3 regions of the Pseudoalteromonas sp. DL-6 genome follow, and region 2 is predicted to be linked to each of the others. Evidence: predicted binding sites of a transcription regulator. Region 2 holds the regulator's gene; each other region holds the start of a gene.

Region 1 (2,285 bases), 1.1 Mb from region 2:
TGTGCGTTCCCATGGGAATTCGTCACGACCAAAGTGGCCATAAGCCGCTGTTGGAAGGTAAATAGGGCGCTCAAGGTCAAGCATTTGAATTAGGCCGTAAGGGCGTAAGTCAAAGTGTTCACGAATAAGTTCGATTAAACGCGCTTCTTCTAATTTACCAGTACCAAATGTTTCAACACTGATAGAAGTAGGCTCTGCAACGCCGATAGCGTAAGACACCTGAAGTTCACATTTATCAGCAAGACCTGCAGCAACAATGTTTTTAGCAACATAACGTGCAGCATAAGCCGCTGAACGGTCAACTTTTGATGGATCTTTACCAGAGAAAGCACCACCACCGTGACGAGCCATACCACCGTAAGTATCTACAATGATTTTACGACCAGTTAAACCACAGTCACCCATAGGGCCACCAATAACAAAACGACCTGTTGGGTTAATGAAAAACTTAGTTGCGCTAGTAATAAGCTCAGCAGGAAGTACTGGTTTAATAATTGTTTCCATTACCGCTTCTACTAAGTCATTTTGCGATACATCTTCGCTGTGCTGAGTAGAAAGTACAACGGCATCAATACCTACTGGCTTGCCATTTTCGTATGCAAATGTAACTTGTGATTTTGCATCTGGACGTAACCAGTTAAGCTCGCCGCTTTTACGAACCTCAGCTTGGCGTTGTACTAAACGGTGAGAATAAGTAATTGGAGCAGGCATTAATACTTCAGTTTCGTTACATGCGTAACCAAACATTAAGCCTTGGTCGCCAGCGCCTTGTTCTTCAGGGCTTGTACGATCGACACCTTGGTTGATGTCTGGAGACTGTTTACCAATCGTGTTTAAAATTGCACACGAATCGGCATCAAAGCCCATATCTGAGTGTGTGTAACCAATTTCACGTACTGTTTTACGTGTAATTTCTTCGATATCAACCCATGCGCTAGTAGTGATTTCACCACCAACCATAACCATACCGGTTTTAACGTAAGTTTCACACGCTACACGGGCATGAGAGTCTTGCTCTAGGATAGCATCAAGTACCGCATCAGAAATTTGATCGGCGATTTTATCCGGATGACCTTCAGAAACAGATTCAGAAGTAAATAAATGTTTTGCCATTGTAATTATGCTCACAAATATTGCGCTTCACAAACGTCGGTATTAGCGCTAAAAAATTAAGGCGCGTATTTTATCTAAAACAAGCGAACTTGCATAGTTTTTTTACGCCTAGACGTCTAAATAAAATATATAATAGTAAATGGTTCTTAAAAAATATTCATAATGTCCTATTTTTATGGGTTTTTAATTGCACACAGCCCCTACAATAAGTAAGAATGGAGGTATATAAATACCCGCGCAAATACATATAAAGGTAGGAGAATTCATGCCATCTCGCAAAGAACTTGCAAATGCTATTCGCGTCTTGTCAATGGACGCAGTACAAAAGGCCAAATCTGGTCACCCTGGAGCCCCTATGGGCATGGCTGATATCGCAGAAGTATTATGGCGCGATTATCTAAAACATAACCCAACAAATCCAGAGTGGGCTGACCGAGATCGATTTATACTCTCAAATGGTCACGGTTCAATGCTAATTTATTCTCTATTGCATTTAAGTGGTTATGATTTACCACTGGACGAAATTAAAAACTTCCGCCAAATGCACTCTAAAACGCCAGGCCACCCAGAATATGGATATGCGCCAGGAATCGAGACTACTACGGGTCCATTGGGTCAAGGGATCACAAATGCCGTAGGTATGGCAATTGCTGAAAAAGCATTAGCCGCTCAATTTAACCGTGAAGGCCATGACATTGTTGATCACCACACTTACGCATTTATGGGTGATGGTTGTTTAATGGAAGGTATTTCTCATGAAGCCTGTTCGCTTGCTGGTACATTAGGCCTAGGTAAGTTAGTGGCATTTTGGGATGACAACGGCATTTCAATTGACGGTGAAGTTGAAGGCTGGTTTAGCGATGACACACCAGCACGTTTTAAAGCATACGGCTGGCATGTAATTAGCGACGTTGATGGCCACGACAGCGATGCTGTAAGTGCTGCAATTAGCGAGGCAAAAAGCGTGACCGACAAACCAACGCTAATTTGTTGTAAAACAGTAATTGGTTATGGCTCACCTAATAAATCAGGTAGCCACGATTGTCACGGTGCACCACTAGGTGATGACGAAATTAAAGCATCTCGCGAGTTCTTAGGTTGGACGGGTGATGCATTTGAAATCCCTGCTGACATTTACGCACAGTGGGATAACAAAGAAAAAGGCCAACAGC
Region 2 (2,285 bases):
ACCACCAACAACATCTGAATGACCATTGATATATTTAGTGGTTGAGTGAACCACAATATCTGCACCAAATTTAATCGGGTTTTGCAAAGCTGGCGATAAAAATGTGTTATCGGCAGCAACGAGTGCACCACACTGCTTAGCAATATCGGTAACTGCTTTAATATCAGTTAATCGTAAAATTGGATTACTCGGTGTTTCAATCCAGATCTGCTTAGGTTTAATAGCAAGAATATGCGATAAGCTTTCGCTTTTAGTGAAATCGACCACTTCAAGTTTCAACAAGCCGCGTTTTTCTAGTGAAGTAAATAAACGATAACTGCCACCATAACAATCGTGGGGGATCACTAACGTATCGTCACTATTTAATAACTGAGTGGTTAAGTGAACTGCCGCCATGCCTGTGGCAGTAATAATGCCTTTAGCGCCACCTTCAAGCTCGGTGAGCGCATCAGCCAAAATGTCACGATTAGGATTACCACTGCGGCCATAATCATATTGACGCTTGGTATCAAAGTCAGCAAATGAGTAAGTTGTTGATAAATAAAGCGGTGGAACAACCGCACCATGCTGTTTGTCGGCTTCTATTCCACTACGAACAGCAATTGTTGCCTTATTTTTTTCACTCATTTTCGCCACCTTTACCATTTTGGATGTTTAGACGTCTAAAAGGTAGCGCATGCAGTTTGAGATGTCAAAACATTTAAATGTCTAGATAGCTAAATAACTAGTATTTGACTATCTTTTTTAAACCGATAGAATTTCACGCATATTTACACGCTTTGATGCTGTGTGAGCAATTTATAATCTGAGGCAACGATACATCTTATGGCTAAATGGAATGGTGAATATATTCACCCATATGCAGAACACGGGAAAAAATCCGAACAAGTAAAAAAGATCACCGTTTCGATCCCGCTAAATGTATTAAAGGTATTAACTGATGAACGTACTCGTCGTCAAATAAACAACTTGCGCCATGCAACAAATAGTGAGCTTTTATGCGAAGCATTTTTGCATGCGTTTACAGGGCAACCGCTGCCTAATGATGATGATCTACGTAAAGACAATGCAGAAAAAGTACCTGAAGAGGTGAAGAAGATAATGCAAGAAATGGGACTAGAAGTGCCTATTTTAAATGAAGACTAAATTTCTTTATCTGTGTTATAAAAAAACCTCAGCAAATGCTGAGGTTTTTTTTGCGTTAATTCACACTTAAAATTACGCCATGTAGTTCTCTGGCATATCAATTTGTGCCACACCCGAATCAACTGCAGCTTGAGCAACCGCTTTGGCGATACGAGGCAATAAGCGCGGATCCATAGGTTTTGGTATAATATATTTTGCACCAAACTCTAATTTATCGATGCCAGCAGCAGTCAGTACTTCAGCCGGTACTGGCTCTTTAGCAATACTGCGAATTGCCTCTACAGCAGCTATTTTCATTTCATCGTTTATTTCACTTGCGCGTACATCTAATGCACCACGGAAAATAAATGGAAAACAAAGTACGTTGTTAACTTGGTTCGGATAATCAGAGCGGCCGGTCGCCATAATAAGATCGTTGCGTGCAGCATGTGCTAATTGCGGATCAATTTCAGGATCGGGGTTTGAACATGCAAATACAACTGGGCGGTCAGCCATTAATTTTAAATCATCGGCGGCTAATAAATTTGGGCCTGATACACCAACAAACACATCGGCATCTTCAATTACATCTTGTAAAGTACGTTTATCCGTATTGTTTGCAAATAATTGCTTATATTCATTTAAGTCATCACGACGTGTATGAATAACCCCTTTACGGTCTAACATATAAATATGTTCACGTAAGGCGCCACACTTAATTAAAAGCTCCATACAGGCAACAGCTGCGGCACCAGCACCTAAACATACGATAATCGCATCTTCAATTGCTTTGCCTTGTACTTCTAATGCATTTAGCATACCCGCAGCCGTAACAATTGCCGTACCATGTTGATCATCATGAAACACAGGAATGCTGCAACGTTCTATAAGTGCTTTTTCTATTTCAAAACATTCTGGTGCTTTAATATCTTCTAAATTGATACCACCAAACGTGTCTGCAATATTCGCAACCGTGTTGATAAAGTCTTCGGTTGTGCGATGCTTAACTTCAATGTCAATTGAGTCTAGTCCTGCAAAACGTTTAAATAATAATGCTTTGCCTTCCATTACTGGTTTTGAGGCAAGTGGGCCTAAATTCCCTAAGCCTAAAATTGCGGTGCCGTTAGTAATAACCGCAACCATATTTCCTTTACCAGTAT
Region 3 (2,285 bases), 560 kb from region 2:
GCTTGGTTAGGCTTAATAAATCGTTATTACCTTTAATAAGCACGTGCCAATCTTTAAAACGTTCACCCCGGTAATCTTGCTCTTCAAGCTTATGCGCTTGGATCATGGTTCCCATTGCACCATCTAAAATTAAAATGCGCTGTTTGAGCGCAGTGCTCAGCTGTTCATGCTTATTGTTTTGAGAATTATTCGGCATAGTTGTTAGTCCTTACGTCTTGGCTAACTAAGTTAATATCATAGGGTGTGGTTTGGTAAACGTAATAATTTAACCAGTTTGAAAACAGTAAAAACGCGTGGCTTTGCCATGTTTTAGACGGTTGTTTGCTGGCATCGTCATCAGGAAAATAGTTTTCGGGCTTTGGCGCATCGGGGCTTTTTTGTAAATCGCGCTCATATTCGGCTTTTAAACTGTCGGCATCGTATTCGGGGTGGCCGGTAATAAACACTTGGCTGCCCGATTTATTTTTAAGTAAATACGCCCCTACTCGTTCAGAGCCCGCTAATACCACCAGCTCTTCACAGGCGTTTATTTTATTAATATCTATGTGGCCATAGCGTGAGTGGGGGACTAAAAAGGTATCATCAAAGCCGCGGGTAAGTGCACCATGGGCAAAATAGCATTGATGGGTAAACACTCCGCAAAGTTTATTGTCTTTTAAATCGCGCTTTAAATTATAACGGTGGTATAAAGCTGCATGGGCAGCCCAGCACGAAAACAAGGTAGAAGTTACATGTTGCTCGGCCCAATCAATAATTACTTTGAGCTCTTCCCAGTAAGCTACTTCTTCATACTCTAAATGCGCGAGCGGTGCACCGGTAATTAACAGTGCATCGTAGTTGTTGTTTTTTACTTCTGAGAAATAACGATAAAAAGTATCTAAGTGTTGCTCTGAGTTGCTACTGCTGCGGTGCGTATCAAGGCGCAATAGCTCAACATTTACTTGCAGCGGAGAGTTAGCCAACAAGCGAATAAACTGTACTTCGGTTTCTACTTTATTAGGCATAAGATTAAGAATAGCCAAACGCATAGGGCGTATTTCTTGGGTCTTTGCACGCGTTTTTGGCATTACAAACACGTTTTCATGACGTAAACGTGCAATAGCTGGCAATTCGTCTTCTACTGTAATTGGCATTCTTAAAGCTCCTGCTCATAAAAACCGAGAGTTAATACGCTCTCATTATGAACACAACGCCAAAAATATCAACCTCTAGATGTATAGATGTCTAAATGAAATTTATTCACGCGGTTTGTATAAATTGAATATGTACTTTAAAACAGTGCCATTCGTTGACTGTTTCACCTGTGAGCCACTACAATACAGCATTGAAATTTTTATTATTATTTGAAGGCTTCTTCCATGGTTTTACCTGATAAGTTTATATTCTCGATGAGTCGAGTATCTAAGGTTGTGCCACCAAAACGCACTATCTTAAAAGATATTTCGTTGCATTTTTTCCCAGGCGCAAAAATTGGTGTGCTAGGTTTAAATGGTTCTGGTAAATCATCACTACTTCGCATTATGGCGGGTGTTGATGAAGAGTTTGAAGGTGAAGCTCGCCCTCAACCAGGCACTAAAATTGGTTACTTACCGCAAGAGCCTGTTTTGGACGAAAGCAAAACAGTTCGTGAAATTGTTGAAGAAGCTGTAGGTGAAGTAAAACATGCCCTTAACCGCCTTGACGAAGTGTATAACGAATACGCAATGGAAGGCGCTGACTTTGACGCACTGGCTAAAGAGCAAGGTGAATTAGAAGCGGTTATTCAAGCGCACGATGGTCATAATATCGATAACGTATTAGAGCGTGCTGCCGATGCACTTCGTTTACCTGAGTGGGATGCTAAAATTGAGCACCTATCGGGTGGTGAGCGCCGTCGTGTTGCTATTTGTCGTTTGTTACTTGAAAAACCAGACATGCTGATTCTCGATGAACCAACTAACCACTTAGATGCTGAGTCGGTTGCCTGGTTAGAGCGCTTCTTACATGACTACGAAGGCACTGTTGTGGCAGTAACGCATGACCGTTACTTCCTTGATAATGTAGCAGGTTGGATTTTAGAGCTTGACCGTGGTGAAGGTATTCCGTGGGAAGGTAACTACTCGTCTTGGCTTGAGCAAAAAGATGCCCGCTTACAACAAGAGCAAAAATCTGAAAAAGCACGTCAAAAATCAATTGCACAAGAACTTGAGTGGGTGCGTTCAAACCCTAAAGGTCGTCAAGCTAAGTCAAAAGCACGTATGGCGCAGTTTAGCGAGCTACAACAGTCTGATTACCAAAAACGTAAC

The links. The regulator MetJ, encoded in region 2, represses methionine synthesis genes. The targets are predictions, from matches to a motif close to TAGACGTCTAGACGTCTA.
Region 1: the regulator MetJ is predicted to act here: its motif matches at 1,215-1,232, upstream of metK (methionine adenosyltransferase).
Region 3: the regulator MetJ is predicted to act here: its motif matches at 1,210-1,227, upstream of metA (homoserine O-succinyltransferase).

What each region holds. Positions count from the first base shown of each region.
Region 1 covers NZ_CP019770.1:2,466,397-2,468,681, reverse strand. Annotated here, with positions in the region: gene metK (methionine adenosyltransferase) at 1-1,113, opposite strand, end outside; gene tkt (transketolase) at 1,379-2,285, shown strand, end outside.
Region 2 covers NZ_CP019770.1:345,395-347,679, reverse strand. Annotated here, with positions in the region: gene metB (cystathionine gamma-synthase) at 1-627, opposite strand, end outside; gene metJ (met regulon transcriptional regulator MetJ) at 826-1,146, shown strand; gene B1F84_RS01560 (malic enzyme-like NAD(P)-binding protein) at 1,219-2,285, opposite strand, start outside.
Region 3 covers NZ_CP019770.1:908,325-910,609, reverse strand. Annotated here, with positions in the region: gene B1F84_RS04215 (homocysteine S-methyltransferase family protein) at 1-196, opposite strand, end outside; gene metA (homoserine O-succinyltransferase) at 186-1,133, opposite strand; gene ettA (energy-dependent translational throttle protein EttA) at 1,359-2,285, shown strand, end outside.